DNA from 4 places in the Pseudoduganella sp. LjRoot289 genome. Region 4 is predicted to be linked to each of the others. Evidence: predicted binding sites of a transcription regulator. Region 4 holds the regulator's gene; each other region holds the start of a gene.

The links. The regulator FNR, encoded in region 4, switches genes on or off when oxygen is low (the NO sensors DNR and NnrR bind a similar motif). The targets are predictions, from matches to a motif close to TTGATNNNNATCAA.
Region 1: a site for FNR is predicted at 4,267-4,280, ahead of ACSQ8Y_RS08805 (universal stress protein). Genes of this name have one in related genera too.
Region 2: a site for FNR is predicted at 2,637-2,650, ahead of paaA (1,2-phenylacetyl-CoA epoxidase subunit PaaA). Genes of this name have one in related genera too.
Region 3: a site for FNR is predicted at 4,376-4,389, ahead of ACSQ8Y_RS20760 (KamA family radical SAM protein). Genes of this name have one in related genera too.

Annotation. Positions count from the first base shown of each region.
Region 1 is NZ_CAXUPN020000001.1:2,054,690-2,062,532, reverse strand. Features, by position in the region: gene ACSQ8Y_RS08825 (Crp/Fnr family transcriptional regulator) at 1-326, shown strand, start outside; gene ACSQ8Y_RS08820 (PAS domain-containing hybrid sensor histidine kinase/response regulator) at 518-2,257, shown strand; gene ACSQ8Y_RS08815 (response regulator) at 2,250-3,080, shown strand; gene ACSQ8Y_RS08810 (diguanylate cyclase domain-containing protein) at 3,163-4,182, opposite strand; gene ACSQ8Y_RS08805 (universal stress protein) at 4,365-4,718, shown strand; gene ACSQ8Y_RS08800 (alpha-hydroxy acid oxidase) at 4,932-6,089, shown strand; gene ACSQ8Y_RS08795 (glycoside hydrolase family 2 TIM barrel-domain containing protein) at 6,215-7,843, shown strand, end outside.
Region 2 is NZ_CAXUPN020000001.1:4,828,714-4,836,556, reverse strand. Features, by position in the region: gene ACSQ8Y_RS20685 (M14 family metallopeptidase) at 1-257, opposite strand, end outside; gene ACSQ8Y_RS20680 (TRAP transporter substrate-binding protein) at 397-1,482, shown strand; gene paaX (phenylacetic acid degradation operon negative regulatory protein PaaX) at 1,591-2,526, opposite strand; gene paaA (1,2-phenylacetyl-CoA epoxidase subunit PaaA) at 2,717-3,706, shown strand; gene paaB (1,2-phenylacetyl-CoA epoxidase subunit PaaB) at 3,718-4,002, shown strand; gene paaC (1,2-phenylacetyl-CoA epoxidase subunit PaaC) at 4,016-4,768, shown strand; gene paaD (1,2-phenylacetyl-CoA epoxidase subunit PaaD) at 4,834-5,406, shown strand; gene paaE (1,2-phenylacetyl-CoA epoxidase subunit PaaE) at 5,420-6,496, shown strand; gene paaG (2-(1,2-epoxy-1,2-dihydrophenyl)acetyl-CoA isomerase PaaG) at 6,520-7,323, shown strand; gene paaH (3-hydroxyacyl-CoA dehydrogenase PaaH) at 7,325-7,843, shown strand, end outside.
Region 3 is NZ_CAXUPN020000001.1:4,851,742-4,859,584, forward strand. Features, by position in the region: gene ACSQ8Y_RS20745 (aspartate aminotransferase family protein) at 1-490, shown strand, start outside; gene ACSQ8Y_RS20750 (fumarylacetoacetate hydrolase family protein) at 593-1,444, opposite strand; gene ACSQ8Y_RS20755 (MFS transporter) at 1,392-2,774, opposite strand; gene ACSQ8Y_RS20760 (KamA family radical SAM protein) at 2,918-4,315, opposite strand; gene ACSQ8Y_RS20765 (cache domain-containing protein) at 4,550-4,999, shown strand; gene ACSQ8Y_RS20770 (methyl-accepting chemotaxis protein) at 5,042-6,721, shown strand; gene ACSQ8Y_RS20775 (DNA-3-methyladenine glycosylase) at 6,800-7,378, opposite strand; gene ACSQ8Y_RS20780 (HDOD domain-containing protein) at 7,591-7,843, shown strand, end outside.
Region 4 is NZ_CAXUPN020000001.1:5,659,281-5,667,123, forward strand. Features, by position in the region: gene ACSQ8Y_RS24230 (heavy metal translocating P-type ATPase) at 1-47, shown strand, start outside; gene ccoS (cbb3-type cytochrome oxidase assembly protein CcoS) at 47-190, shown strand; gene ccoN (cytochrome-c oxidase, cbb3-type subunit I) at 292-1,734, shown strand; gene ccoO (cytochrome-c oxidase, cbb3-type subunit II) at 1,778-2,392, shown strand; gene ACSQ8Y_RS24250 (cbb3-type cytochrome oxidase subunit 3) at 2,394-2,552, shown strand; gene ccoP (cytochrome-c oxidase, cbb3-type subunit III) at 2,545-3,483, shown strand; gene ccoG (cytochrome c oxidase accessory protein CcoG) at 3,458-4,855, shown strand; gene ACSQ8Y_RS24265 (FixH family protein) at 4,866-5,393, shown strand; gene fnr (fumarate/nitrate reduction transcriptional regulator Fnr) at 5,400-6,158, opposite strand; gene ACSQ8Y_RS24275 (RNA polymerase sigma factor) at 6,205-6,723, opposite strand; gene ACSQ8Y_RS24280 (YgaP-like transmembrane domain) at 6,710-6,931, opposite strand; gene ACSQ8Y_RS24285 (MarR family winged helix-turn-helix transcriptional regulator) at 7,073-7,516, shown strand; gene ACSQ8Y_RS24290 (response regulator) at 7,602-7,843, shown strand, end outside.

The DNA.
Region 1 (7,843 bases), 3.6 Mb from region 4:
CGCAAATGTCGCAGACCGCCGTGTGCAACCGCCACCATACTTTGCACCAGCAACTGTGCCGCTGGCTGCTGCTGACCCTGGACCGCCTGGGCGACAAGGAACTGACCATGACGCAGGAGCTGATCGCCAGCATGCTGGGCGTGCGGCGCGAAGGCGTCACCGAGGCCGCCGGGCGCCTGCAGGGCTTGGGCTACATCAGCTACCGGCGCGGCCACATCACCGTGCTGGACCGCGCGGGACTGGAGTCGGAGGTCTGCGAGTGCTACCAGGTGGTCAAGACCGAGTTTGCGCGCCTGCTGTCCGACGTGCGGCAGAACCGGAGTTGATCATGCACCTTAGACAGAAGACCCCCACCGAACGCCTGCTGCTGGGCGGTTTCGGCATTACCCTGCTGGTGCTGCTGACGATCTTCGCGGTGGTGCGGACCGGCGGGCTGGACCAAGCGACCGGCCTCAACCTGGCCGGCAACGCTGCGCTGGCCGGGGCCCTCTTCCTGGTCGGCATCTATCTGCGCATCATGTGGATGATGCGCAACCGCAATCTGGTGCTGCACGGCCAGCAGCAACTGCTCAAGGCCGACGCGCTGCAGCACGCCATCTTCAACAGCGCCAATTTCTCCAGCATCGCCACCGACGCGCAAGGCGTGATCCAGCTGTTTAACGTCGGCGCCGAGCGCATGCTGGGTTACCAGGCCGTCGACGTGGTGAACCGCATTACCCCGGCCGGCATTTCGGACGCCGACGAACTGGTAGCGCGCGCCGCTTCCTTGAGCGAGGAGCTGGGCACTGTCATTACGCCGGGCTTCGAGGCGCTGGTGTTCAAGGCCTCGCGCGGCATCGAGGACATTTATGAGCTGACCTATATCCGCAAGGACGGCACGCGCCTGCCGGCTATCGTCTCGGTCAGTCCGCTGCGCGACGGGCGCGACCACGTGATCGGCTATTTGCTGATGGGCACCGACAACACCGCCCGCAAGCAGGCAGAGGCGGTGCAAGCCGTGCTCGACCAGCGGCTGCGCGACCAGCAGAATGCGCTGCAGGAAACCAACGTCGAGCTGGAAAAGGCGCGCGCCACGGCAGACAAGGCCAACCGCGCCAAGTCCGAGTTTCTGTCGAGCATGAGCCATGAACTGCGCACGCCGCTCAACGCGGTGCTCGGTTTCGCCCAGCTGCTGTCGTCGGAAAAACCGCCGCCGCCGCTGCGCCAGCAGCGTTCGCTGGACCAGATCATGAAGGCGGGCTGGTATCTGCTGCGCCTGATTAACGAGATCCTGGACCTGGCCATGATCGAGTCCGGCCGCGTGACCATGTCGCAAGAGTCGATGTGCCTGGTCGACGTGCTGAAGGATTGCCATTCCATGGTGGCACCGCTGGCGCAAAAGCGTGGCGTCACCATGTATTTCCCGGAGGCCGACCAGACCCTGTTCGCCCATGCCGACCGCACCCGCGTCAAGCAGGTGATGATCAACCTGCTGTCGAACGCCATCAAGTACAACCGCCCGGGCGGCAGCGTGACCGTGCGCTGCGCCGCCGTGGAGAACAGCGTACGGGTCAGCGTCGACGACACCGGCGAAGGCTTGACAGAAGAGCAGCTCGGCCAGCTGTTCCAGCCCTTCAACCGCCTCGGCCGCAACGACAGCAGCGAGGAAGGGACCGGCATCGGCCTGGTGGTCACGCGTCAGTTGATGGAACTGATGAGCGGCACCATAGGCGTCGACAGCGAACCGGGCGTGGGCACCACGTTCTGGATCGAACTGCCGGCCAGCACCGCGCCGGTGATCGACGTGGCGGCCTATACCGCCCAGCCGACGCAAGGTCCATCGACCTCATCGGCGCCGCGCACGCTGCTCTACGTGGAGGACAATCCCGCCAACCTGAGCCTGGTCGAGCAACTGGTGGAGCGGCGCGGAGACTTGAGGCTGTTGACCGCCATCGACGGCAGCCTGGGCTTGCAGCTGGCGCGCACCTGCCTGCCGGACATGATCCTGATGGATATCAACCTGCCCGGCATCAGCGGCTACGGCTGCCTGAAGATATTGCAGACCGAGGCGGCCACCGCGCGCATCCCGGTGGTGGCGCTGTCGGCCAACGCGGTGCCGCGCGACGTCGAGCGTGGCATCGAGGCCGGCTTCTTCCGCTATCTCACCAAACCGATCAATGTCGTCGAATTCATGGATACGCTCGACATTGCTTTGCAATATGCGCAGGACAATAAGTTGGAAAATAAGTTGGAAAACAAGGTTGAACATCATGATTGAAGCATCCGCCATCCTCAACGCCAGCATCCTGATCGTCGACGACCAGGATGCCAATGTCATGCTGCTCGAGCAGATGCTCGGCAACGCTGGCTATCAGCACGTCACCTCCTGCACCGACCCCTTCCAGGTGCGCGCGCTGCACATGGAGCACGCCTACGACCTGATCCTGCTGGACCTGCAAATGCCGGGCCTGGACGGCTTCGGCGTGATGGCCGGGCTGCAGGACATCGAGCCGGACTTCTACGTGCCGGTGCTGGTCGTCACCGCCCAGCCCGACCAGAAGCTGCGCGCCCTGCAGGCCGGCGCGCGCGACTTCGTCAGCAAACCCTATGAACTGGTGGAGCTGGAGACGCGCATCCGCAACATGCTTGAAGTGCGCCTGCTGCACCGCCGCCTGAACCACTACAACCAGCAACTTGAGTTCACGGTACAGGAACGCACCGCCGAGCTGCGCGCCAGCGAGGCGCGCTTCCAGCGCTTCACCGAACTGTCCTCGGACTGGTACTGGGAGCAGGACGCCGAGGGCGTGCTGGTCTGCAGCGCGGGCGACGCGGCCGGCATGCTCGGCCTTGAACAAGGTCCAGGCCAGCCGGCCGGCGCATGGGACCCGGCCGAGCGTGCCGCGCTGGAGGACAATATCGCCGACCGCAAGCCCTTCCTCGACCTGATCTGCAGCCGCATGACCGCGCGCGGCGTCAAACAGTACGTCGAGGTGAGCGGCGAGCCCATGTTCGACACCGGCGGGCGCTTCAGCGGCTTCCGCGGCGTGGGCCGCGACATCACCCATCTGCTGTCGGCGCTGCCGAACCCAGGGGGCCGCTAGCGGCGGCGGCACGCCATCGTGGGCACGCCGGCCCGACTGGGCGCCATCGCCCAGGCTGCTACGCCCCGGCAGGCCGCGCAGCCTAGGCGGCGCGGGCGCGGCAATACTGGTCGCGCCCGCGCCGTTTAGACTCGTACATCGCCGCGTCGCCTGCGCACAACAGGGCCGCAGCGTCGTGACCGTCGTCCGGATACAGCGCCAGCCCGATACTGGCCGAGACCAGCGCGTTGGCGCCACCGCATACGGCGATGGGCTCGCGCACCGACAGCAGCGCACGGCGCACGATGTCCTCCGCAATGCCGGGCTGGGCCGGATCCAGGTCCGGCAGCAGCAACAGGAATTCGTCGCCGCCCAGGCGCGCGACGGTATCGTTGGCGCGCACCACGCGCTGCAGCCGCGCCGCCACCTCGACCAGCACAGCGTCGCCGGCGGCGTGCCCTAGTGAGTCGTTTACTTCCTTGAAACCATCCAGGTCGATTGCGCCCACCGCCACCGTGCAGCCGCTGCGCGCGGCCCGCGCCAGCCCTTGTTCCAGGCGATCGGCCAGCAAACGCCGGTTAGGCAAGCCTGTCAGAGGATCGGCGTGGGCGACCCGTTCGATCTCTTCCTGCCGCAGGCGCTCATCGGTGATGTCGGCGAACAGGGCGATATAGTGGCTGACGCGGCCGTCGCAGTCGCGCACCTCGGTGATGGTCACATGCGCGGCGAACAACACGCCGTCGCGGCGCCGGTCCCACAGTTGCCCCTGCCAGTAGCCTTGCTCGGCGATGGTTTGCCACATGCCCTGGTAATAGGCGCGGTCCTGCCTGCCCGAGCGCAGGATGCTGGTGCGCTGGCCGAGCAATTCGCTGCGCGCATAGCCGCTCATGGCGATAAAAGCCGGATTGACGTCGATGATGCGCTGGTCGGCATCGGCCAGCACGATGCCCTCGGCGGCGGCGTTGAACACGCTGGCAGCCAGTTGCAGGCGGCGCGCATCCGCCTTGCCGGCCTCCAGCAGGCGCTTGAGATGCCAGGCCGTCGTTGTCGCGGCCAACAGGGAAGCGGCGATGCCCACGCCGAACAACCAAGCCGCCTTACCGCGTCCGCCAGCCATAGCCATACCGCCTCCCTTCGTGCTCTACGCTATTATGCGCCGCGCGCAACCGTCCGCATCAAAGCCTGGCCGTCTTTTTTCACGTGAAAATTGATCTGGATCAAGGCAGCAGGGCGAACCGCTGCGCAGACTGTCGGCACACGGTCGCGCGCACCCGCCGGCGCTCGACCGACTGCCGAGGAGACCCCATGTTCAAACATATATTGCTGCCCACCGACGGCTCGCCCGCCTCCGAAGCGGCAGTGCGTGCCGCCCTGTCGCTGGCGGCGGAGACCGGCGCCAAGATCACTGCCGTGCATGTGCTGCCGGACGCCCATGTGTTCAGCTACGCGCCAGAGATCGAAGATGCCGCGCGCCAGGTGTTTGCGCGCGACGGCACCACGCACGCCGACAAGCTGCTGGCCGACGTCGCCGAAGCGTCCGCCGCGCGCGGCATCGGCTGCGACTGCGTGCTGGCGCGCGGCGACCGGCCCCACCGCAAGATCCTGGAGACAGCGCTGGCGCGCCGCTGCGACCTGATCGCCACGGCCAGCTGGGGCTGACCGGTGTGCTGCTGGGCAGCGAGACGCACAAGGTGCTGGTGCACAGCCCGGTTCCCGTGCTGGTGTTCCGCGCCGAATAGGGCTCAAGCACATAGCGCGTCTACACCGTCCCGCAACGCTCATAAAGATGATTACATTGCCGGACCGGTTGACACTGAAGAGGGGACTCCCGATACTCGGAGCCCATTCCAACCCGCCCGGCAATCCGCAACCATGGCTGTCATCACAGAGATCGAAGACCTGCGCCTGCAGGCAAAACGGCGCGTCGCCAAAGCCATTTTCGGCTACGTCGACTCGGGCTCCTACACGCAAGGCACGATGCGCGCCAACAAAAGCGACCTGGAGGCGATCCACCTGCGCCAGCGCGTCGCCGTCAACGTCGACCACCGCAACACCGCCACCACGCTGGCCGGCCAGCACGCCGCCATGCCGGTGGCGCTGGCGCCGGTCGGCCTGACCGGCCTGAACTACGGCGACGGCGAAATCCTGGCGGCGCAGGCGGCCGAGGAATTCGGCGTCCCCTTCACGCTCACCACGATGAGCATCTGCTCCATCGAAGACGTGGCGGCCGCCACCAGCAAGCCGTTCTGGTTCCAGCTTTATGTGATGCGCGACCGGGCCTTCGCCGCCGACCTGATCGCCCGCGCCAAAGCCGCCAAGTGCTCGGCCCTGGTGCTGACACTGGACCTGCAAATCCTCGGCCAGCGCCACGCCGACCTGCGCAACGGGTTGACCGTGCCGCCGCGCCCCACCCTGTCCAACATCGTCGACATGATGCGCAAGCCTTCGTGGTGCGCCAGCGTCCTCATGGGCAAGCGCAAGACCTTCGGCAACCTCGACGGCCACGTCAAAGGCGCGCAGGGCCTGTCCACGCTGATGGCCTGGGTCGGCCAGCAGTTCGACCCGACCTTGAGCTGGGCGGACGTGGAGTGGGTGCGCAAGCAGTGGGACGGCAAGCTGATACTGAAAGGCGTGCTCGATGCGGAGGACGCGAAACTGGCAGCCCGTAGCGGCGCGGACGCCATCGTCGTGTCCAACCACGGCGGGCGCCAGCTGGACGGCGCCATGAGCTCCATCCGCGCGCTGCCGGACGCGCTGGAGGCGGTACACGCCGTCAACCCGGATGTGGAGGTATGGATGGACGGTGGCATCCGTTCGGGCCAGGACATCCTGAAAGCCTGCGCCATGGGCGCGCGCGGCGTAATGGCGGGACGCAGCTACATCTACGGCCTGGGCGCGATGGGCAAGCCAGGCGTCACCCTGGCGCTGGAAATCATGCGCAAGGAACTGGATGTGTCGATGGCGCTGTCCGGCATCCGCGACATCCGCGAAGCGAACCGCTCGCACATCGTGCTACCCAAACACTGGTAAAGGGAGCCGCCGTTCGCGCGCCCGCGCACAGGACTGGTCAACTTCCTGATTGTTTTTTGCGCGCCGTGCGCCGGCGGGTGAGCAGCACCTAGAATACGGCGACACCATAAATACTCGAAGAGACAATGACTACTCCCCTGCTCGCGGCGCCTCGCGCCGCCACCCTGGCGCTGCTGCTGGCCAGTTTCTCCACCCTGGCCGTGGCCGGGACCGGCGGCCGCGTCACCACCAGCTTCGATCCCGGCTGGCGCTTCCAGAAGGCCGAAGTCAAAGGCGCCGAGCAGCCCGCCTTCAGCGACGCCAAGTGGCGCAGCCTGGCCGTACCGCACGACTGGAGCATAGAAGGGCCTTACGACCAGGCCAACCCCACCGGCCGCGGCGGCGGCTATCTGCCGGCGGGCATAGGATGGTACCGCAAGCAGTTCGCGCTGCCCGCGTCCGAAGCCAAACGCCGCGTGCGCATCGAATTCGACGGTGTCATGGCCAACAGCGATGTCTGGATCAACGGCCATCACCTCGGCAAGCGCCCTTACGGCTACAGCAGCTTCAGTTACGACCTGACCGGCCACCTGAAATTTGGCAAGGGCCAGACCAACGTCATCGCCGTCCGCGCGGACAACGAGGTGCAGCCGGCGTCGCGCTATTACACCGGCGCGGGCATCTATCGCCATGTGCGCCTGGTCAGTACCGAAGCTGTGCATTTCGGCGAAGGCGGCGTGTTTGTCAGCGCAAGCGATGCCGGCGCGGACAGCGCGACGATGCGCATCCAGTCCGACGTGGCTAGCAAGGCTGCGGCGACGGGAGAATACACGCTGCAGGTCGTCATCTACGACCCGAGCGGCAAAGTGGTGCAGACCGCCGAAACCCGTCAGACCGTGGCGGCCGGCCAGTCCGCCGAATTTGTGCAGAACGTCACCGTGGCGTCGCCGCAGCGCTGGTCGCTTGAACAGCCGCAGCTCTACCGCGCCGTTTCCACGCTCCGCAGCGGCAGCACCGTGCTGGATGAACAGACCACCAGGTTCGGCATCCGCGACATCAAGTTCGACGCGGCAAGCGGTTTTTGGCTGAACGGCGTGAACCTGAAAATCAAGGGAGTCTGCCTGCACCATGACGCCGGCGCGCTGGGCGCGGCCGTGCCGCTGGATGCGTGGCGCCGCCGGTTCGAGCTGCTGCGCGAAGCCGGCGTGAACGCCATCCGCACCGCGCACAACCCGGTAGCCCCGGAGTTCCTGGACCTGGCCGACCAGATGGGATTCCTGGTGCTGGACGAGTCCTTCGATACCTGGAACGAGGCCAAGCCCAATGGCGAGCAAGGCTACAACCGCTTCTTTACCAAGTGGTGGGAAGCCGATACGCGCGCAATGGTCATCCGCGACCGCAACCACCCCAGCATCGTGCTGTACAGCGTGGGCAACGAAATCCACGACAACCTGAACAACCCGGAAGGCTTCCAGAAGTATAAGCGGCAGCAAGACCTGGTGCACGAGCTGGACCCGAGCCGTCCTGTCACCATGGCGCTGTTCCGGCCCCACCTGTCCAAGGTGTACGAGAACGGCTTCGTCGAAACCATGGACATCGTCGGCCAAAACTACCGCGAGAACGAACTGGTGGCGGCGCACAAGGCCAATCCCAAGCGCAAGGTCATCGGTACCGAGAACGGCCATACGCTGGCCGCCTGGCTGGCCATGCGCGACAACGCCTTCATCGCCGGCCAGTTCCTGTGGGTGGGCTTCGACTACCTCGGCGAGAACGAC
Region 2 (7,843 bases), 830 kb from region 4:
ACGCGGAACCAGGTGCTGCGGTCGTAGCTGGCCACGGCCTGGTAGTCCTTCCAGCCGTCCGGATAGGCGGCCTGGCCGGCGTTCAGGAAGTTCATCGTCAGCGGGGTCGCCCTGGCGCCCTGCACGCGGAAGTAGAACCACTGGGTGATATCGGCAGCGGAGTCTTTGCGGATGTTCAGATCGATCGCGGAAGGGTGGTCCGCGCGCAGAACGTCGATGGCGCCAGCATCGAATTGGTGGCTGATTTTGAGTGGCATTAGCTTCGATCCTGATGGGTAGTGTATCGGGTGTCCAATATGATACTAGTTTTACCGGCAAGCTTGGGATTGCAAGCTTGCCAGTTCAGTCATACACTAGGCTGAGATTTTCCCCCACACCAACATTGGAGACCGAGACATGCAGCGTCGTTCCTTCCTGAAAAATGCCACCGCAGGTGCGGGCGCGGGCGTCCTGGCGCTGCCAGCAATGGCGCAGGGCCAGCCGGCCGTCAACTGGCGCCTGGCGTCGAGTTTCCCGAAAACCCTGGACACCATCTTCGGCTCCGCCGAGCACTTCTGCAAGCGCGTGGCCGAGCTGACCGGCGGCAAGTTCACCATCCGCCAGTTCGCGGGCGGCGAGATCGTCCCGGGCCTGCAGGTGATGGACGCGGTGCAGGCCGGCACGGTGGAGATGGGCCACACGCCTTCTTACTACTACTTCGGCAAAGACCCCGCTTTCTGCTTCGATTGCGCCGTGCCGTTCGGCCTGACGTCGCGCCAGCAGACCGCCTGGTACGACCAGGGCGGGGGGCGCGAGCTGATGCGCGAGTTCTACAAGGGCTACGGCATCATCAACTTCCTGGCCGGTAACACGGGCACGCAGATGGGCGGCTGGTACCGCAAGGAAGTGAAAACGGTGGCCGACATGAAGGGCCTGAAGATCCGCATCGCCGGTTTCGCCGGGCGCGTGATGGAGCGCATGGGCGCGGTGCCGCAGCAGATTCCGGCCAGCGACGTCTACGGCGCGCTGGAGAAGGGCACCATCGACGCGGCCGAGTGGGTCGGGCCCTACGACGACGAGAAGCTGGGCCTGCAGCGCGTGGCGCCGCACTACTACGCGCCGGGCTGGTGGGAAGCCGGGCCGCAACTGTCGTTTTATATCAACATCAAGGAGTGGGAAAAGCTGCCGAAGGAATACCAGGCGGCGCTGGAGTGCGCCAGCTACGAGTGCCACGTCATCATGCAGGCCGAGTACGACACCAAGAACCCGGCCGCGCTGGCGCGCCTGATGAAGAACGGCGCGAAGCTGCACACCTTCTCGAAGGAGATCATGGACGCGGCCTACAAGCTGTCGACCGCCGTGATGGAGGAGGAGTCGGCCAAGAACGCCAAGTTCAAGAAGATCTACGAGCCGTGGAAGAAGTTCCGCCAGGACCAGAACCAGTGGGCCTCGGTGGCCGAGGCGACCATGCAGAACTTCCTCATCAACGCCGGCCGCAAATAGCCGGGACTTCCACAGCGTCTGTGCTGGATCAACACGGGCCGCACGCCGACTTGCCATGTTGGCTTGCGGCCCTCCGCATTGCGCGGCCGTGCCGCACTAAAGGCTACGCTAGGCCAGGCCGCCAAAGCGCCGGTCGAAGGCGCTGTCGGCCGCCGGCGTGTGCTCGTCCTCGCGCCGCAGCACGGCCAGGATGTGCTGCTCGGCCTGCACCTGCACCAGCCGGTACAGCTCGCGCGCCAGCTCGTAGGCGGCGGCGCCCGGCCACGGCTCGGGCAACAGCTCGACCGGCAGTTGCGGGTCGTGCAGCTGGACCCGGCGGTAGGCGTGGATCAGCAGCGAGCGGATCACGAAGGCCTGCTCCGGCTCCGGCTGGTGGCCGCCGCGCAGCAGGGCCAGCAGCGGCTGGAACTGGGCGATGAATTGCTGGTAGCCGTCGATCACGCCGCTCAGGTCCCAGCCTTCGTCCACCATCTCGCGCAGCGGCCGGCCGTGGCGCGCGCCCGGCATGTCGGCCGCGTGGCAGATGAACAGCTTGCCCCGCGTGCCGGTGCGCGCCAGCAGTTCGTCCAGCGTATCGGCGTTGCCGGCCGGGTGGCAGAACACGCCCGGGGACACCAGGCCGTAGCCTTCCCAGGCCAGCTCCTTGCGCAGCAGGGTGCGCTCGGCCGCGCTCAGGCTGTTGCCGCTCATGACCAGGGTCCAGTTGCCGTCCCAGTGCAGGTGCAGCGGGGCGTAGATGCGGCGCTGGGCGCGCGTGAAGCGGGCCTGCGACTCGGGCGTGATGGCGTAGGACGAGCGCCGCCCGTCGCGGTGCGAGCCGAGCCAGCCTTCCTGCGCCAGCCGGAACACCGAGGTGCGCAGCAGCCTGTCGTTGACGCCGAACGGCGCCAGCAGTTCGATGAGGCTGCCCAGCCACACCACGCCGCCGTGCGGCACGATGGCGTCGCCGAAGATGGTCATCACCAGCGATTTCGAGCGCGGCGGGTCGCTGGCCAGGAAGTGGGCTATCCATTCGTTGCTGTTCAGTATCTTCATCTTGCGCATGGGTGATTTCTCTCAAGGCCGGAGTTTACTTTGCCGCGGCTTCGGCGCAGCATTATTTTTCTTGTATCTGGCCATTTTGTCAGCTTTGCGCCCTGAAGGGATACAGATTTTTGATTTGAGTCAAAAAATCGGTAGTCAAACGAATTTTTGTATCGTATTATGAATCATACCTTGAACGAGGAGACAGAACATGTACGCACAGATGGTTGAAACCGGCCTGAAGAAAGTCCAGACTAGCGAGGACATGAGCGCCGACGAGCGCGCGTTCCAGGACCGCATCGACGCCGGCGTGAAAATCGAGGCCAAGGACTGGATGCCGGACGCCTACCGCAAAACCCTGGTGCGCCAGATTTCCCAGCACGCGCACTCCGAGATCGTCGGCCAGCTGCCCGAGGGCAACTGGGTGACCCGCGCGCCGACGCTGAAACGCAAATCCATCCTGCTGGCCAAGATCCAGGACGAAGCCGGCCACGGCCTCTACCTGTACAGCGCCGCCGAGACGCTGGGCGTGTCGCGCGACGAACTGCTGGACGCGCTGCACAGCGGCAAGGCCAAGTATTCGAGCATCTTCAACTATCCCACGCTGAGCTGGGCCGACATGGGCGCCATCGGCTGGCTGGTGGACGGCTCGGCCATCATCAACCAGATCCCGCTGTGCCGCTGCTCCTACGGCCCCTACGCCCGCGCCATGATACGCGTGTGCAAGGAGGAATCCTTCCACGCGCGCCAGGGCTACGACATCATGATGTCGCTGGCCAAGGGCACGCCGGAACAGAAGGCCATGGCGCAGGACGCGCTGAACCGCTGGTGGTGGCCGTCGCTGATGATGTTCGGCCCGTCGGATGCCGAATCGGTCAACAGCGCCCAGTCCGCGCAGTGGCGCATCAAATTGTTCTCGAACGACGAACTGCGCCAGCGCATGGTCGACCAGAGCGTGCCGCAGGCCGAATACCTGGGCCTGACCGTGCCCGATCCCGACCTGAAGTTCAACGCCGAAACCGGCCACTATGAATTCGGCGAGATCGACTGGAGCGAGTTCCAGGCCGTCCTGAAGGGCAACGGCCCATGCAACCGCGAACGCCTGCGCACCCGCGTCCAGGCCTGGGAGGACGGCGCGTGGTTCCGCGACGCGCTGGTGGCCTACGCCGACAAACATCAAGAGGAGAAGGCTGCGGCCTGAGGAGACATAAGATGAGCAAAGAGTGGCCATTGTGGGAAGTTTTCATTCGCAGCCAGCACGGTCTGGCGCACAAGCATGTGGGCAGCCTGCACGCGTCCGACGCCGGCATGGCGGTCAACAACGCGCGCGACGTCTACACGCGGCGCAATGAAGGCGTCAGCATCTGGGTGGTGCGCGCCAGCGACATCGTCGCCAGCAGCCCGGCCGACAAGGACGCCCTTTTCGAGCCGGCCAACAGCAAGGTCTATCGCCACCCCACCTTCTTCCCGATGCCGGAAGAAGTGAAGAACCTGTAAGGCGGCCGCCATCATGGACGATAAAGTCACTTATCTGCTGCGCCAGGGCGACAACACCCTGATCCTGAGCCAGCGCCTCTCCGAGCTGTGCGGCAAAGGCCCGGCGCTGGAGGAGGACATGGCGCTGACCAACGTCGCGCTGGACCTGCTGGGCCAGACCCGCATGTGGTACACCTACGCCGCCGAGCTGGAAGGCGCGGGGCGCGACGAGGACAAGCTGGCCTACCACCGCGACGCGCACGATTTCAAGAACTGCCTGCTGGTGGAGCAGAAAAACGGCAACTACGCCGACACCATGATGCGCCAGTTCTATTTCGACACCTGGCACTACTTCTTCATCGGTGCGTTGACCAGGTCGGGCGATGAGCGCATCCGCGAGATTGCCGAGAAGGCGCTGAAGGAAGTCACCTATCATCTGCGCCGCAGCGGCGACCTGATCGTGCGCCTGGGCGACGGCACGGAAGTGAGCCACGCGAAAACGCAGGCGGCGGCCGACGAGTTGTGGATGTACACGGGCGAGTTCTTCAAGTACGACGCGGTCGACCAGGCCATGGTGGCCGCCGGCGTGGCGCCGGAAGCCGGACCGCTGCGCGCGCAATGGCTGGCGCACGTGAGCGACATCTTCGGCGAGGCCACCTTGACGATGCCGTCGCCGGACGCGTGGATGCAGAAGGGCGGCAAGCAGGGCGTCCATAGCGAGCACCTGGGCTATCTGCTGGCCGAGATGCAGTTCCTGCAGCGCGCCTATCCAGGGTCGGAGTGGTAATGCGCCCCCATCTTGTCGTCCTCGCGGAAGCGGGGACCCATGCTGAGCATCCTGGCACGCGCACTATGGATTCCCGCGTGCGCGGGAATGACAAGGTGCAGCAGATATGGGGCTGGCTGGCGGAGGTCGCCGACCCCGAGATCCCCGTCATCTCGGTGGTCGACCTCGGCATCGTGCGCGACGTGCAGGTGGCCGATGACGGCGCATGCACCGTCACCATCACGCCAACCTACTCCGGCTGCCCCGCGATGCAGGTGATCGCCGACGCCGTCACCGATGCGCTGCGCGGGCGCGGCGTCGAGCGGGTGGAACTGCGCACGCAGCTCTCGCCTGCCTGGACCACCGACTGGATGAGCGAGGAGGGCAAGGCCAAGCTGAAAGGCTACGGCATCGCCCCGCCCGCGCAGCAGGTGGTCGACATCAGCGGCCTGCGTAAAGGACGCCAGGAAAGCGGACGCGAGGGAAGCGATCTTGCCGCCGGCGTGAAACGCGGCGCCATCGCCAAACCGAAAGTGGTCTGTCCGCACTGCGGTTCCAGCCACACCGAAAACACCAGCCAGTTCGGCTCCACGCCGTGCAAGGCACTGTACAAGTGCCTCGACTGCCGCGAACCGTTCGACTACTTCAAGTGCCACTGAGAGCATAACCACCATGAGCAAATTCTATCCGCTGTCCGTCGCCCGGGTGAACAACGAAACGCGCGACTGCATCGCCGTCACCTTCGCCGTGCCACCCGAACTGGAAGAGCGCTTCAAGTACCAGCAAGGGCAGCACCTCACCCTGCGCGCGCAGATTAACGCCGAAGACGTGCGCCGCTCGTACTCGATCTGCTCGGCCGTGCAGGACGGCGCGCTGCGCGTGGCCATCAAGCGCACGGCCGGCGGCATGTTCTCGACCTGGGCCAACGATACGCTCAAACCCGGCACCGTCATCGACGTGATGCCGCCCATGGGCCACTTCAACGTGCCGCTGGACGCCGCCAATAGCAAGAACTACATGGCTTTCGCGGCCGGCAGCGGCATCACGCCCATCCTGTCCATCATCAAGACCACGCTGCTGACGGAGCCGGACAGCCGCTTCACGCTGTTCTACGGCAACCGCGCCTCGTCGTCGGTGATCTTCAAGAACGAGCTGGCCGACCTGAAGGACATCTACACCGAGCGCCTGAACATCGCCTACGTGATGAGCCGCGAGCAGCAGGATATCGAACTGTTCAACGGCCGCATCACCAAGGAGAAGGCCAGGCAGTTCCTGCAGCACTGGGTGCGCGTCGAGGACTACGACACCGCCTTCATCTGCGGCCCGGAGGACATGATGCACGGCGTGTCGGAAGCGCTGCAGGAAGCGGGCATGCCGAAGTCGCACATCAAGATCGAACTGTTCGCCGCCAGCATTCCGAAGCACCAGCACAAGCCGCGCGCGCAGGCCGACCTGGGCACGGGATTGACCGAAGTGACGGTGGTCATGGACGGCAACCACACCATGTTCACCATGGAGCGCGACAAGGAGTCCATCCTCGACGCGGGCCTGCGCGCCGGCATCGACATGCGTTACTCCTGCAAGGGCGGCGTATGTTCGACCTGCCGCTGCAAGCTGCTGGACGGGAAAGTGGACATGGATGTGAACTACGCGCTGGAAGACTACGAGATCGCGCGCGGCTTCGTGCTGAGCTGCCAGAGCTTCCCGGTAACGGATAAAGTAGTGGTCGATTTCGACCAGGCCGAGTAAAGCAATCCATTGGAGGAGACGCCATGACGCAGTTTGCACAATACGAGAACATCCTGTTTGACATCAAGAACGGCATCGCCAAGCTGACCTTGAACCGTCCCGACAAGCTGAACAGCTTCACCCAGGCCATGCACCTGGAGGTGCGCGACGCGCTGGCCAGGGTGGACGCCGACAAATCGGTGCGCGTGTTTCTGCTGACCGGCGCCGGCCGCGGCTTCTGCGCCGGCCAGGACCTGGGCGACCGCGCCGTCGAACCCGGCGCCCAGGGCGTCGACCTGGGCGACTCGGTCGAAAAATTCTACGCTCCGCTGGTGCTGGCGCTACGCAGCCTGCCGATGCCGGTCATCTGCGCCGTCAACGGCGTGGCCGCCGGTGCCGGCGCCAACCTGGCGCTGGCCTGCGATATCGTCCTGGCCGGAAAATCGGCCAGCTTCGTCGAAGCCTTCTGCCGTCTGGGCCTGATCCCGGACACCGGCGGCACCTGGATCTTGCCGCGCCTGATCGGCATGGCGCGCGCCACCGGCCTGGCCATGCTGGGCGAAAAACTCACCGCCGACCGCGCCGAGCAATGGGGCCTGATCTGGAAAGCCGTGCCGGACGAACTGCTGATGACCGAAGCGCTGGCCATGGCCGAACACTTCGCCGCCGCGCCGACCAAGGGGCTGGCCTTCACCAAGAAGGCGCTGCAGATCAGCCATTGCAACTCCCTGCCCGAGCAGTTGAAGCTGGAAGGCGAGATGATGCGCGAGCTGGGCCACAGCCACGACTACCGCGAAGGCGTCGCCGCCTTCATCGCCAAGCGCACGCCTGAATTCAAGGGAGAATAAGATGGCCGCACTGACTGCAGGCAGCGTCGTCGCCGTCATCGGCAGCGGCGCCATGGGCTCCGGCATCGCCCAGGTGGCGGCCGCTTCCGGCCACATCGTCAAGCTGTACGACACGCGCGCCGAGGCGGTGCAAAAAGCCATCGCCGACATCGCCAAAGTTTACCTGAAGCTGGTCGACAAGGAGCGCATGACGGCCGCCGATGCGCGAGCTGCCACCGCGCGCCTGCGCGCAGCCGACGGCCTGGGCGACGTGGCGGATGCGGCGCTGGTGGTGGAAGCCATCGTCGAGAACCTGGACGTGAAGCGTTCCCTGTTCGCGGACCTGGAAGGCATCGTCGGCGACGGCTGCATCCTGGCCACGAATACCTCGTCGATCTCCGTCACGGCCATCGCGGCCAAGCTGCGCCGCCCGCAGCGCCTGGTCGGCATGCACTTCTTCAACCCGGTGCCGCTGATGGCGCTGGTGGAAGTGATCAGCGGCCTGGCCACCGACGCCGCCGTCGCCGGGACCGTGTTCGAC
Region 3 (7,843 bases), 810 kb from region 4:
CGGCGCGGTGCTGGCGCGCGAGCATGTGGTGCTGCGCATCCGCGACGGCAGCGGCGCGTTCCAGCACGGCCATACCTACATCGGCCATCCGGTGGCGGCGGCAGCGGCGCTGACGGTGCAGCGCATCATCCAGCGCGACTGCCTGCTGGGCGCTGTGACGGTGCGCGGCGCGCACTTCAGGCGCATGTTGAAGGAAGCCTTCGGCAACCATCCGCACGTGGGCGACATCCGCGGCCGCGGCCTGTTCTGGGCGATGGAGCTGGTGAAGGAGCGGGACAGCAAGCAGCCGTTCGCGCCCGAGCTGAAGCTGCACGCGAAGCTGAAGGAGGCGGCCATGGGCTGCGGGCTGATGGTCTATCCGATGGGCGGCACCATCGACGGCGAGCAAGGCGACCATGTGCTGCTGGCGCCGCCCTTCATTACCACCGAGGCGGAACTGACGGAGATCGTGGCGCGGCTGCAGGAGGCGCTGGCCAGGGCGCTGGCTTGAGTTGGCGGGTTGCGCGGCTTCGCCGCTAAGCCGCCCTACGGAATTCCCTGCCACGTCGCCGCGCAGGGCGGCTTAGTGCCGCAGGCACGTAAACCGCCAACCTTAGTACTGCTGGTAGGCGATGACGTCCTGCTGCTGCTCGCCCAGGCCGGCGATACCCAGGCGCATGAAATCGCCCTTCTTCAGGAAGCGCTTCGGCTTGCGGGCATTGCCCACGCCTGGCGGCGTGCCGGTGGCGATCACGTCGCCCGGTTCCAGCGTCATGTATTTCGACAGGTAGCTGACGATCTGCGGCACCGAGAAAATCATCTTGTCGGTGCAGCCGGTCTGCATGCGCTTGCCGTTCAGTTCCAGGTACAGGTCCAGCTGGCCGAGGTTGTAGACTTCGTCGCGCGTAACCAGCCAGGGGCCGACCGGGCCGAAGGTGTCGCAGCCCTTGCCCTTGTCCCATTGCGGGCCTTGCTCCAGCTGGTACTCGCGCTCGGACAGGTCGTTGACGACGCAGTAGCCCGCGATGTATTTCTCGGCGTCCGCTTCGCTGACATAGCGCGCGCGGGTGCCGATGATGATGCCCAGCTCCACCTCCCAGTCGGTCTTCTTCGAGCCCTTCGGCAGCATCACCGGATCGTCCGCGCCGGACAAGCTGGTGGTGGCCTTCATGAATACGATGGGTTCCTTCGGAATCGGCAGCTTCATTTCCTCGGCGTGGTCGTAGTAGTTCAAACCGATGCCGATGAATTTGCCAACCTTGGCCACCGGTACGCCCATGCGCGGATTGCCGCGCACCAGCGGCAGGTCCGCCTGCACAAGCTTGGACAGCTTCTTGATGCCCTTGTCGGACAGCTGTTCCGGGCCGATGTCATCGATCACGCCGGACAGGTCGCGCAGCTTGCCTTCATCATCAATCAGGCCGGGCTTCTCTTTGCCGGGACGGCCGTAACGAACCAGTTTCATATTCTTCCTTGGAGTTGATACCCGCCATTTTACCGGATCGCGCGGAGCGACCCCGGCGGCGCGCAAGCAAGCGTACAAGGAAGCACATCAAGCCGGCCGACTGCAGCAGCACCAGCGCGCCGAACGCGCTGCGGTAGGCGATGGCCGGATAGTGCTGCTGCGCGTCCGGCGCCCACCTGCCGACGATGGCGCCGAAGCCTGCCTGCACTGCGAACGCGCCCAGGAAGATCAACAGGTTCAGACACGTGGAGGCCCGCCCCGTCAGCGTTGGCGGCATGGCTTGCGCGACGATGGCGTACTCGATGCCGGTGATGGTGCCCACCAGCGTGAACAGCACCGACAGCAGCTGGTAGCTGGGCGCCCAGTCCAGCACGAAGCCGCATTGCACGGCGATGTAGAGCGCGACGCCGGCTGCCGCCACGCTCAGCGGCGCGATGCCCCTGCGCGCGGCCCACTCGGTAAGCATGCCGACCGAGATGGCGCCGAAAATGACGGCCGCCATGCCGAGGTAGAGCAGCCACGCGATGGCCTGCCCGGGGAAGTGCGCCACGTCGCCCAGCCAGCGCGCAATCCACAGGCCCTGGATGCCGAAGAAGACCGCGTGCGGTATCAGCACCAGCGAGGCGGTGTCGCGGAACACAGGGTTGCCGTAGACCTCGGCCAGCATGCGCAAGGTGACCGGCTTGCGTGCAGCCTCCGGCGGCGTGGGCGCAAGCAGGAAGATCAGCAGGCCGACGATGGCGCAGCAGCCGGCCAGCGCGATGAACAGCCAGCGCCAGTCGACGTAGTGCAGCGCCAGGCGCACCGGCAAAGTGGCGCTGGCCGCGCCCAGGCCGCCGGCCGCGATCAGGTAGCCCTGCACCGACGGCAGCCTGGCCGGGCTGATCCAGGTCGAGATGGATTTGACGGCGGCCATGAAACAGCCGGCCAGGCCCACGCCCATCAGCGCGCGCGCCAGCAACAGCTGGCCCAGCTCGCGGCTGCCGGAAAAAGCCAGCGCGCCCAGCGCCGCCACGCCCAGCATGGCGAACTGCACGCGGCGCGGACCATAGCGGTCCAACGCCATGCCGACCGGCAGCTGGACCAGCGCGAACGACAGGAAGTAGGCACTGGTCAGCAGGCCAAGCTGGCCGGGCGTGAGCGCCAGCTCGGCCATCAGCTGCGGCGCCAGGATCGCGTTCACATTGCGCAGCAGGCAGGAGATGAAATGGCCCAGCGCAAACGGCAGGAACACCAGCGCGAACACCTGCCAGCCCGGCAGCGTGCCGGGCCGGCGCACGCGGCCGATCACCACCGGCACGCCGAACGTCAGCCACGAAGCCTGCGTCATGGGGCCCGCTCCACGGTATCGCGGCATGGGCGCATGGGGCGGGTTAGCGGAACGCGTAACCCGCCAGGCGTGTGCCCAGGCGGCATCGGCCGCGGCGGCGCGCGCGCCGTTGGCATCGGCATCGGCCATGGCATCATGCTCCGTCAGGCCGCGTTGCTGTGCGAACCGCAGCCCGACGGCTGCACCACCGCGTCGCCGCGCGCCGTGGCCAGGCGGATGATCTTGCGCGGTGCCGGCTCGCCTTCCTCGAAAAAGAATTTCTCCTTGCCGAAGGCGGGCACCAGCTCGTCCATCCAGGTCGCGTCCGGATCGAACCTGGCGTAGAAGGGCTTGCGCACCCAGTCCGCGTTGCGCGCCTGCAGGAACTGCAAGGCGAACACCTTCTCGCCCGCGATGGTGGCCACGCCGTCGATCACCACCTTGCCGGGGAAGGCGCTCATCGATGGCCCGCGCACCGTGCGCGACAAACCGGACACCATCTGGTAAGCCTGCTGGAAGATCTCGTGCGCGCGCGCCAGCGGCAGCTGGAAGTAGGCGCGCGGCCCGGTGTCGCGCTCGACGAACATATAGTAGGGAATGGCGCCGAGGCGCACGCCGGTGGTCCACAGCTCGGCCCAGCTTTTCGGATCCTCGTTGATGTGGCGGATCAGCGGCCCCTGCATGCGCAAGGTGGCGCCGGTGCCGACGATGCGCTTGACGGCCTTCTGCGCGATCTCCTGGCGCAGCTCCACCGCGTGGTTGTAGTGGCCCATGATGGCCATGTTCTTGCCCGAGGCGACCACGCGCTCGAACAGGCGCAGCAGGTCGTCGGCGTCGCGGTCGGTCACGAAGCGCTGCGGCCAGTACGCCACCGATTTGGTGCCGATGCGGATGTTCTGGATGTGGGCCAGCTCCGGCGCCAGCAGCGGTTCGATGAACCCGGCCAGCGAGCGCGTGTTCATGATGAGCGGATCGCCGCCGGTGATCAGCACGTCCGTGACCTCGGTGTGCTCGCGCAGATAGGCTGCCAGTTGCGTAGTCTCCCTGGCGTCGAACTTCATGTCGTCCATGCCGACGAACTGCGGCCAGCGGAAGCAGAAGGTGCAATAAGCGTGGCAGGTCTGGCCGGCGCTGGGGAAGAACAGCACCGTCTCCTTGTACTTGTGCTGCAAGCCCTTCAGCGGCGCGTCGTTCACGCGCGGCACGTTGTGCGTCATCTGCCCGGCCGGGTGCGGGTTCATGCGCATGCGCAGGCCGTGCACGTATTGGGCGATGGCCGCCTCGTCCTTGCGCACGAGCACCAGGTCGCGCAAATGCACATACTCGTCCGGCGCCAGCATGTCGCGGTGCGGGAACACCAGCCGGTAGATCGGATCGTCGGGCACGTTGTTCCAGTCGATCAGACGGTCCATCACGTACTCGTTGGTGCGGAACGGCAGCACGTGCGACACCACCTGCACCGCCTCGCGCAACTCCTCGGGCATCCATTCCCACTGGCGGGCCTGCTTGATGGTCTGGCGGGTGTAGGGCTTGAACTTCACGGGCAGCGATTCGGCGGTCATTGCGTTCTCCTGTCAGGGTTGCGGTGTGAGTTCATCGTAGTGACTGCACGCATGTCGACGTTGCCCGGCATCAATTTTCGCCCGACTATTTTCCGGAAAGGAACAACTTTTTGACGCAGATGCAAGCCACTTCCATGACTTGCGGCAAGCTTGCGCTATCGCAATTCGGGAACTGCCTGCCGGGCGTAAATTAATCCGACACACAACCCTAGGGAGAACTCCATGAAACGCCTGATGACCACCGCCCTGCTGTGCATGAGCGTGGCAGCCGCTGCCGCCGCCTGGGCCGGTGCCGAACCGACCGAGAAGGACGCCATCGCCATGGCCGAGCGCGGCGCAGCCTACATCAAAGCGCACGGCAAGGAAGAGATGATGAAGAAGATCACCGCCAAGGATCCCGAGTTCGTGCAGGGTTCGCTGTACGTGGACATGCGCGACATCAATAGCGGCATCGTGCTGGCGCACCCGATCAACGCATCCATCGTCGGCAAGGACTTGACCGACGTGCCTGACGCCGGCGGCAAGAAGTACCGGCGCGAAATCATCGAACTGGCCGCCAGGAAAGGCAAGGGCTGGGTCGACTATATGTACAAGAATCCCGCTTCCGGCAAGATCGAACCGAAGACCACCTACATCCTGCGCGTGGGCGACGTGGTGCTGGAAGCCGGGATCTACAAGAAGTAAGCCAGAGCAGTCAGTGAGAAAAGTTGAGCCAGGGAGGCTGCCATGCTGAACAAATTGCGGATAGCACCGAAACTGCTGCTGGCGCCGGGCCTGGTGCTGCTGCTGCTGGTGGCCACCTCGGCCTGCGCCTGGTACGGCATGGTGCGCCAGAACGCGTCGATGGAAAACCTGGTGCAGGTGCGCGCCGCGCGCCTGCAGGCCGCCGCCGGCGTCATGGCCGACACGCGGCTGGCCCACGCCAACGTCTACCAGTTGCTGGCGTGGATCAATGGCAGCTTCGCCCAGACGCGGCTGGATGCGCTGAGCAAGCAGATCGTGTCGCGCCACGCCGGCGTCGAGCAGCAGTTGGTACAGCTGGCCGGCGTGGCCGACGCCGCCGAGCGCAAGTTTGTCGATGGGTCCGCCCAGGCGCTGGCGGGCTACCGCAAGGCCGTGCTGGAGACCATGGAACTGGCGGCGCTGGACCAGTCCATCGCCACCAATGCCATGGCCAAGGCGGAGGCGCAGTTCGTGCTGCTGAACGAGCAGCTGGGCAAGCTGTCGGCGCTGGAGAAGTCGCTCAGCGTGCAGGCCCACGCGCAGGCGGGCATCGACTACCGGTCGCTGGTGTGCACCATGGGCGGCCTGGTGCTGCTGTCGGTGGCCTTGTCGCTGCTGGCGACGATACGGGTGCGCGCGGCGCTGCTGCGCGACATCAGCGCCATCGCCGCGGCGGTGCGCGAGCTGGCCGCCGGCAAGCTCACCTTCGGCAGGCGCAACGAGGGCCGCGACGAGATCGCCGACACCGCGCGCGCGCTGGACCAGACCATCGCCAAGCTGAACCAGACCATGCGCACGGTGCTGGGCGCGGTGCATTCGATCGACACCGCCTCGCACGAAATCGCCAGCGGCAACCTGGACTTGTCGAACCGCACCGAGCGCCAGGCCGCCTCGCTGGAGGAGACCGCGAGCGCCATGCAAAACCTGACTAGGGCGGTGCGCGACAACGCCGACAACGCGCGCCTGGCGTGCGATCTGGCGGCCAGCGCCAGCGGCCTGGCCTGCAAGGGCGGTACGGCGGTGGCCCAGGCGGTCGCCAGCATGGACACGATACGGGCCAGTTCGCGCAAGATCGTCGAGATCATCGGCGTGATCGACGGCATTGCCTTCCAGACCAATATCCTGGCCTTGAACGCCGCGGTGGAGGCTGCGCGCGCGGGCGAGTCCGGGCGCGGTTTCGCGGTCGTGGCGTCCGAGGTGCGCACGCTGGCGCAGCGCTCGGCCGGTGCGGCCAAGGAGATCAAGGCGCTGATCGCCGACTCGGTAGCCACCATAGACAGCGGCAGCGCCTGCGTCAACCAGGCGGGCAGCAGCATGGACGACATTGTCGCGTCGGTGCGGCAGGTAAACGACATCATCGCCCGCATCAGCGACGCCAGCGCCGAGCAGGCGCAGGGCATCACCGAAGTGAACCGGGCGGTGGGCCAGATCGACGACGTGACGCAGCAGAACGCGGCGCTGGTGGAGCAGGCGGCCGCCGCCGCCGCCAGCCTGCAGGAACAGACCGCGCACTTGGCGGAGGCGGTGGCGGTGTTCCAGCTCGACGAAGGGGAAGCCGAGGCACAACCGGCCGCGCAGTTGCAGGCCGCAGCGGAGAACGAACGCCGCGCCGCGCACAGCCCGATGCGGGGACTGGCGGTGCTACCGCCCACACCGCGCCCAGGCCGGCGCCAGGCTTCCTGATGGCGACTATGGATTCCCGCCTGCGCGGCGGTCCGCCGATGTCGTTCCCGCGTAGGCGGGAATCCATACTACGCAGCCCTACCGGAACGGCCGGCTCAGGAAACGCGAACCCGCCTCGCCGAAACGCCACGGCAGCTCCACCGCCTTCGAAATGCCAATGCGCGGCCCCACCGCCACCTCCAGCTCGACCGCCGCGCCTGCCGGCCGCGCGATCATCTCGAACGGCGCCGCCGTCAGCGCCAGCCCGTTGTGCGCGCGCGTCACCGCCATCGCCTGGCACAGTTTGCCCGGCCCCGAGCACAGCACGCGCACCTCTTCCATGCCCCTGCGCACCCGCATCGCGTCTAGCCCCGCCACCGGCTCGATGGCGCGTATCAGCACCCCGGCCCCGTGCCCCGGCTCGCGGCACACGAAATTCATGCACCAATGGATGCCGTGCGACAGATACACGTAAGCATGCCCCGCCGGCCCGAACATGGCGGCGTTGCGCTCGCTCGGCCCGGTGTAGGTGTGCGCGGCCGGCTCCGTCATGTCGTAGGCCTCGGTCTCCACGATGCGCCCGCCTACGCCGTTCACCAGCACCGTCACCCCGATCAGCAGCGGCGCCACCTCGTGCGACGGCGCGCTGAAATCTATCCCTGCAATCAAAGTAGTCATAAAAATAATCATACCGCGCCGACCTTGCGCGAACCGTGCACAACTGCCAATGTTTCTCCCGCGAGCCGCCCTTGCAACACTTTTTTCGCTGACATTTGCGCTAAAGCAACGCATTACCAGCGATAATCCGACTTCCCGTTTCAGCAACAGGCGCCCACCTGAGCTATAGTTCTAGCTTGCGCCATGCCCAGACCAGCCAGCCCCTAACCATCATGACCTCAGTAGCAGCCCCAGCCCCGGTAATCGAAACGTCGGTAGAAGACGCCTTGCTGCGCTCGATCCGGATTCCGCCGCGCCCCAGCCTGCTGCTGGACCTGCAACGCGAACTGGCCCAGCCCGACCCGTCGCCGCGCCGCATCGCGCGCATCATCGGCAACGACGTCGGCATGTCGGGCGCGCTGCTGAAGCTGGCCAATTCGCCTTTCTTCGGCGCCGCGCGCAAGGCCAAGTCGGTTGAACAGGCCA
Region 4 (7,843 bases):
CCGCCGTGGTGGTCGTCAACGCCTTGCGCCTGCGCCGGGAGAAATGATGGAAGCCTTATATTTGCTGGTCCCCTTGAGCGTCGCCCTGGTTTTCGGCGCGCTGTGGGTGTTCTTCAAAGCGTCCGATGACGGCCAGTTCGACGACCTGGTCGGACCCGCGCTGCGCGTGCTGCAGGACGACGACTCGTAGCCCGTCTGGTTCGGGCAATTTTGATCCACATCAAAGTTTTTTAGTGTCCACCCACGTAACCTTTGAGCCACATCATCAAAGCGTTCTCGGGAGAACACAAAGTGGATCATACAGATCAAGCACGGAATCACCACAAGGCGTACAACTACAAGATCGTGAAGCAGTTCGCGATCGCCACCGTCGTCTGGGGCATCGTGGGCATGCTGGTCGGCGTCATCATCGCCGCGCAGCTGGCCTGGCCGGCCCTGAACCTGGACGTGCCCTGGCTGACCTACGGCCGTTTGCGGCCGCTGCACACCAACGCCGTCATTTTCGCCTTCGGCATCTCCGGCCTGTTCGCCACCTCCTACTACGTGGTGCAGCGCACCTGCCAGGTGCGCCTGTTCTCGGACAAGCTGGCCGCCTTCACCTTCTGGGGCTGGCAGGCGGTGATACTGAGCGCGGTCGTCACGCTGCCGATGGGCTACACGCGCGGCAAGGAATACGCCGAGCTGGAATGGCCCATCACCATCCTGATCGCCCTGGTGTGGGTGGCCTACGCGGTGGTGTTCTTCGGCACCATCATCAAGCGCAAGGTGGAACACATCTACGTGGCCAACTGGTTCTTCGGCGGCTACATACTGGCCGTGACCTTGCTGCACGTGGTGAACGGCATCAGCATGCCGGCCTCGATGTGGAAATCCTACTCCGCCTACACCGGCGTGCAGGACGCGATGATCCAGTGGTGGTACGGACATAACGCGGTGGGCTTCATCCTGACCGCCGGCTACCTGGGCATGGTGTACTACTTCATCCCGAAACAGGCCGAGCGCCCCGTGTATTCCTACCGCCTGTCCATCGTCCACTTCTGGGCGCTGATCTTCACTTACATGTGGGCCGGCCCGCACCACCTGCACTACACCGCGCTGCCCGACTGGACCCAGTCGCTGGGCATGGTGTTTTCGCTGATCCTGCTGGCCCCGTCCTGGGGCGGCATGATCAACGGCATGATGACCTTGTCGGGCGCCTGGCACAAGCTGCGCACCGATCCCATCCTCAAGTTCATGATCGTCTCGCTGTCGTTCTACGGCATGGCCACCTTCGAGGGCCCGATGATGTCGATCAAGACCGTCAACGCGCTGTCGCACTACACCGACTGGGGCATCGCGCACGTCCATGGCGGCGCGCTGGGCTGGGTCGGCTTCATCACCATGGGCTCGATCTACTACCTGCTGCCGCGCCTGGCGGGCCGCAAGGAAATGTGGAGCGTGAAGCTGATCGACCTGCATTTCTGGGTCGCCACCATCGGCATCGTTCTCTACATTGCCGCGATGTGGATCGCCGGCGTGATGCAGGGCCTGATGTGGCGCGCGGTGAACCCCGACGGCACGCTGACCTACACCTTCGTCGAGAGCGTGAAGGCGACCTATCCCTACTACGTGGTGCGCTTCGGCGGCGGCCTGCTGTACCTGAGCGGCATGTGCGTGATGGGCTACAACACCTGGATGACGCTGCGCGGCCGCGACGCCGTCACCGCCCGCATCCCCGAGCTGAAGGCCGCCTGAATTTCAGCGCTGAGTTTCAGCACAATGACTACGGAGCTAAGAAATGAAATTTTCGCATGAATGGATAGAGAAGAACCCCTGGCTGCTGATCGTGCTGGTGACGCTGGTGGTGTCGGTCGGCGGCGCGGTGGAAATCGTTCCGCTGTTCTTCCAGAAGTCCACCACCGAACCGGTCGCAGGCCTGAAGCCGTACAGCCCGCTGCGGCTGGCGGGGCGCGACGTGTATGTGCGCGAAGGCTGCTACAACTGCCACTCGCAGATGATACGGCCGTTCCGCGCCGAGACGGAACGCTACGGCCATTATTCCGTGGCCGGCGAATTCGTCTACGACAGGCCTTTCCAGTGGGGCTCCAAGCGCACCGGCCCGGACCTGGCACGCGTGGGCGGGCGCTACAGCGACGAATGGCACCGCACCCACCTGGGCAACCCGCGCGACGTGGTACCGGAATCGAATATGCCGAACTACCCGTGGCTGGCCAGGACCGCGCTCAAGCCGGCCGACATCGTACCCAAGCTGCGCGCATTGCAGCGCCTGGGCGACCCGTACTCGGACGCCGAGGTCCAGGCCGCGCCGGCCGAACTGGAAGGCAAAACCGAAGAAGATGCCCTGATCGCCTACCTGCAAGGCCTGGGCACGCAGATCAAGACGAGGAACTGACATGGATACCCTGTTTGAAAACGCCAGCCGCGCGATGACCGTCGTATCGTTCATCACCTTCCTGGGCATCGTCGCCTGGGCTTATGCGCGGCGCAACCAGGCCGCCTTCGCGCAGGCCGCGCAACTGCCGTTCGCCGACGAGGAGAAGGACCATGTCTGACTTCACGAGCAGCTTCTGGAACATCTACATCGCCCTGCTTACACTGCTGGGCGTGTTCGGCTGCGGCGTGCTGCTGTATTCGCAGTCCAGGCACAAGACCAAAGGCGGAGAACTGACCACCGGCCACGTGTGGGACGACGACCTGACCGAACTCAATACGCCCATGCCGCGCTGGTGGATGTGGCTGTTCTACATCACCATCGTGTTCGGCCTGGGCTATCTGTACCTGTATCCCGGCCTGGGCGACTATGCCGGCAAACTGGGATGGCAGTCCGGCGGCCAGTACGGCGCGGAACTGAAGAAGGCGGAGGCCGAGTACGGCCCGCTGTTCAGCCAGTACCTCAAGCAGGACTTGAAAGCGGTGGCGGCCGATCCCAAGGCGCAGGCCATCGGCGAGCGCCTGTTCCTGACCTACTGCGCGCAGTGCCACGGTTCCGACGCACGCGGCAACAAGGGCTTTCCCAACCTGACCGACCAGGACTGGCTGCACGGCGGCACGCCGGAAATCATCAAGACCACCATCATGAACGGCCGCCACGGCGTGATGCCGCCCATGGGCGCCGCGCTCGGCTCGGACAAGGATGTGGAGAACGTGGCGCACTATGTCCTGAGCCTGTCCGGCGCCACCGCCGATCCGATCAAGGTGGTCTTCGGCAAGAGCAAATTCAACGCCTGCATGGGCTGCCATACCGGCGCCGGCACCGGCAACCAGGCGCTGGGCGCGCCCAACCTGACGGACAAGGTATGGCTGTTCGGCGGCAGCGCCGAGACCATCATGGAAACCATCAACAAGGGCCGCAACAACACCATGCCGGCCTTCGGCGAATTCCTCGGCGAGGGCAAGGTGCACGTGCTGTCGGCCTATGTGTGGGGCCTGTCGAACCAGGGCAACCAGGGCAACAAAGATGAACGCGCCGTCGCAAGTCATTAACATGTACGCCGCCCGCGAGGAGATCTATCCTCGCGAGACGGCGGGCCGCTACGCCAGCCTGCGCTGGGTCTGCGTCTGGCTCACGCAACTGGCCTTCTACGGCACTCCGTGGCTGGGCTGGAACGGCCGCCAGGCATTGCTGTTCGACCTGGCGGCGCGCAAGTTCTACATCTTCGGCCTGGTGCTGTGGCCGCAGGACTTCATCTACCTGGCGGCGCTGCTCATCATTTGCGCCTACCTGCTGTTCCTGGCCACGGCCATCGCCGGCCGCGTATGGTGCGGCTTCGCCTGCCCGCAGACGGTGTACACCGAGATCTTCCTGTGGATAGAACGCAGGTTCGAAGGCACGCGCAGCGCCCAGATGCGCCTGGCGAAGCAAGGGCCCAGCTTCAACAAAGCCTGGCGCAAGGGCGGCAAGCACCTGGCCTGGGGCGCCGTGGCGCTGTGGACCGGCTACACCTTCGTCGGTTACTTCACGCCGGTCAAAGCGCTGGCGCTGGAGGCGCTGCAGCTGAGTTTCGGTCCGTGGGAATGGTTCTGGGTGCTGTTCTACAGCCTGGCCACCTACGGCAACGCGGGCTGGCTGCGCGAGCAGGTGTGCAAATACATGTGCCCCTACGCCCGCTTCCAGAGTTCGATGTTCGACCGCGACACCCTGATCATCACCTACAACGCAAAACGCGGCGAGCCGCGCGGCCCTCTGGGAAAAAAGGCGGCGAACGGCGCAGGGGGCGCCGGCGGCAGCTGCATCGACTGTTCCATGTGCGTGCAGGTTTGCCCGGTCGGCATCGACATCCGCAAGGGCCTGCAGTACGAATGCATAGGCTGCGCCGCCTGCGTGGACGCCTGCAACGGCGTGATGGACAAGACCGGCCAGCCGCGCGGGCTGATCCTCTACAGCACCGACCACGCGCTGGCCGAAGGCTACACGCCGGCGCAGATCCGCCGCCACGCGCTGCGCCCGAGGGTGCTGGTGTACGCGGCCATCCTGGCCCTGATCGTGGGCGCCGTGGGTAGCGCGCTGTGGCTGCGCACACCCCTGAAGATGGACGTGATACGCGACCGGGGCGCCATGGGGCGCGAGGTGGAGGACGGCATGATAGAGAACGTCTACCGCCTGCAAATCATGAACACCTCGGAGCGGCAACACCGCTACCGTATCAGCGTCTCCGGCCTGCCCTCGCTGGCGCTGGTCACGCCCGCCGAGGTGGCGCTGGCCGGCACGGAGACGCGGGCCGTGCCGGTCCGCCTGCGGGCCGCACACGGCGATGGCGAAAAAGGCTCGAACAAGATAGCGATCGAACTGACGGCGCTGGACGATCCGGCGCTGCGGGTGAAGGAAAAAGCGGTATTCATCGTACCGCGCAGATGACAAGGAAAAGATGATGCAATCCCCTGCAATAAAGAAACCCAGGGACTCCGCGCCGCGGCCATGGTGGGAGCAGCGCTGGCCATGGCTGCTGATGCTGGGGCCCTTCATCGTGCTGCTGGCGGGCTTCTACACCGGCTGGCTGGCCTTCTCGCAAGCGGATGCGCTGGTGGCGGGCGACTACTACAAGCGCGGCAAGGCCATCAACCAGGACCTGCGGCGCGACAAGGCCGCCAGCGCGCTGGGCTTGTCCGCCGTGCTGCGTTACGACGTGGCGCGCGGCATCCTGACCGGGAAGATCGACAGCGCGCAGCACGCCGTTCCCCGGCGCGTGACACTGCGCCTGGCGCATGCCACGCAGCCGGCCAAGGACATCATGCTGGAATTGAAGCCCGCCGAGGACGGGGTTTTCGGCGCCGTGCTGCCGATGCTGGAGCGCAGCCGCTGGCAGGTGCTGCTGGAGAGCGGGCAGCGCGAGTGGCGCCTGGAAGGCAACTGGAACTGGCCGCTGCAGCGCGAAATCACCGTGCGGGCCGATTGACGAAGGTCAGCCGCAGCGGTCGGTGCCGGCCGTGATGGCCTTCAGGCGCGGCGGATCGAGCAGCTCGATTTCGCGGTTGCTCACCCTGAGCAAGCCTTCCTTCTTGAACCTGGACAGCAGGCGGCTGATGCTCTCGATGGTCAGCCCCAGGTAGTTGCCGATTTCCTCGCGCGACATGCGCAGCTGGAACTGGGTGGCCGAATAGCCGCGCGCCTCGTAGCGCGAGGACAGGTTGACGATGAAGGCGGCGAAACGCTGGGTGGCCTGCATATTGCCCAGCAACAACATCACGCTCTGCTCGCGCGTGATCTCCTGGCTCATCATGCGATGGAAATGGCGCAGCAAGGTTGGCATATCGGCCAGCAATTGCTGCAGGCTGGAGAACGGTATCTCGCACACCTCGCTGTCTTCCAGCGCCAGGGCGTTGCAGTGGTGGCGGTCGGTGCTGATGGCGTCCATGCCGAGCAGCTCGCCGGCCATCTGGAAGCCGGTGATCTGCTCGGCGCCGTCCGGGTTCACCTGGTAGGTCTTGAAATGGCCGAGACGGATCGCATACAGGCTGGTAAAGGCGTCGCCGATGCGGAACAGCGTGCCGCCGCGCGGCACCTTGCGGCGGCGGCCGATGATCTGGTCCAGGCGTTCCATGTCGGCTTCGCCCAGTCCCATCGGCAGGCAAAGCTGGTGCATGCTGCAGGTGGCGCAGCTGGCGCGCAGCACGTCGACCGTCATGCCGGGGATGGTCAGGGAGGGCAGCTCGATACTCATGCGTCCAGTGTAATCGATCCCGCCCTGCCGCACGCCTAATCCGCAGTCAGGCGATCAGGTATTCCCGCGCCATCTGGCGCGCGCGGTGCAAACGGCTTTTCGCCGCCGGCACGCTCAGGCCCAGTTCCGCGGCGATTTCGGCGATGCTCATCTCGGCGAAGTCGCGCAGCAAGATCGCCTGGCGGTAGTCGGCCGGCAACGACTCAAGCGTCTGCACCAGGTCCAGGCGCAGCCCGGCCGTGTCCTGCGCGGCCAGCCACTGCTCGGCGCGCTCTTCGTCGTAGGGGTCGTAGTTGAGCGCGATCCGCCCCAGGCGGCGGCACTCGCGCTGCACCACCTTGAACATCCAGCCGGAGAAGGCCGCCAGCACGCGCAAGGAAGCCAGGCGGCGCGACAGTACCAGCAGCGCTTCCTGCACCGCGTCGTCGATGTCGCCGGCCAGGCAGGAGCGCCGGGCGTAGCGGCGGATATCGGGCTGGCACAGGCGCAGCAACTGGGCCAGCGCGGCCGGATCGCCGCCGTGGGCGGCGTCCAGCACAGGCCAATGTGTTTCAGAGAGTGCCATTCTTTTTCACTTTATCGAGACGGCGCCCAAACATGGCGCACATGGGGCAGAAGCCGAACAAGCCCGTGGCCGCGATGCCGCCGGCCGATGCCGCCAGCAGGGCGCCGGCCATACCGCCAACGCCGAGCCAGGCGATAGCCGCCGCCAGCAGCCCGGCTGCCACGCGCAGCACGCGCTCGCCGCTTGTCACATTCTTAACATAGAACATTTTGCCCTCCTTTGGGATAGTTGGCTAGATGAGGACCAGCCTCCCCAGACCAGAGGCGGGCGCGCCGCATCTGGATTCGCCGCTTGCCGAATATTTTTCAAAATATTTTTCTTTTCCGGCCGGGCGGGTTAGGCTACGCCCATGACCGCCGCAAAAAAACCACCCCGTCCCCCCATCCTGGACCAGCACCTGTGCTTCAAGCTGTATTCGACATCGCTGAAGATGACGCAGCTGTACAAGCCCATGCTGGCCGAGCTTAATCTCACTTATCCACAATATCTGGTGATGGTGGTGCTGTGGGAGGAGGAGGGCGTGGGCATCAAGGACATCGCCCAGCGCCTGCAGCAGGACTCCGGCTCGATCACGCCGCTGGTCAAACGGCTGGAAGCCGAAGGCTATCTGCTGCGCGGGCGCGACCCACAGGATGAGCGCAACCGCGTGCTGACGCTGACGCAAAAGGGCAAGGATTTGCGCGCGGCCGGCCTGCGCGTGAGCGAGCGGATCGCCCACGCCTGCGCCATCACGCACCAGGACGTGGAGCAGTTGGCCAACGGACTTGATAAACTGAACAGCAATCTTTCCTGAATTGCCATTCCGCCGGTGTGCGGTGCGCCTTGCAAAAAGGCTACTTTGATAGGAGAATTCCCCAGCCCTCCCGACTAAGGACGACATGAAACCGCTCGGCATCAAAGTCAAGGTAGCACTGGCCACCAGCATCACGTCCGTCGTGATGGTGGCACTCGTGACAGTGGTGCAAATGCAGCGCATGCAGGAGGATTTCACGCGGGTGCTGTTCGCGCAGCAGACGGCGCTGATCAACCGCACTGCCGAGGAGCTCGACGACAAGCTCCACATGCTGCTCGGGATCATCGCGCTGTCGGCGCGGAACCAGCCGCTCGGCATCGCCCGCGA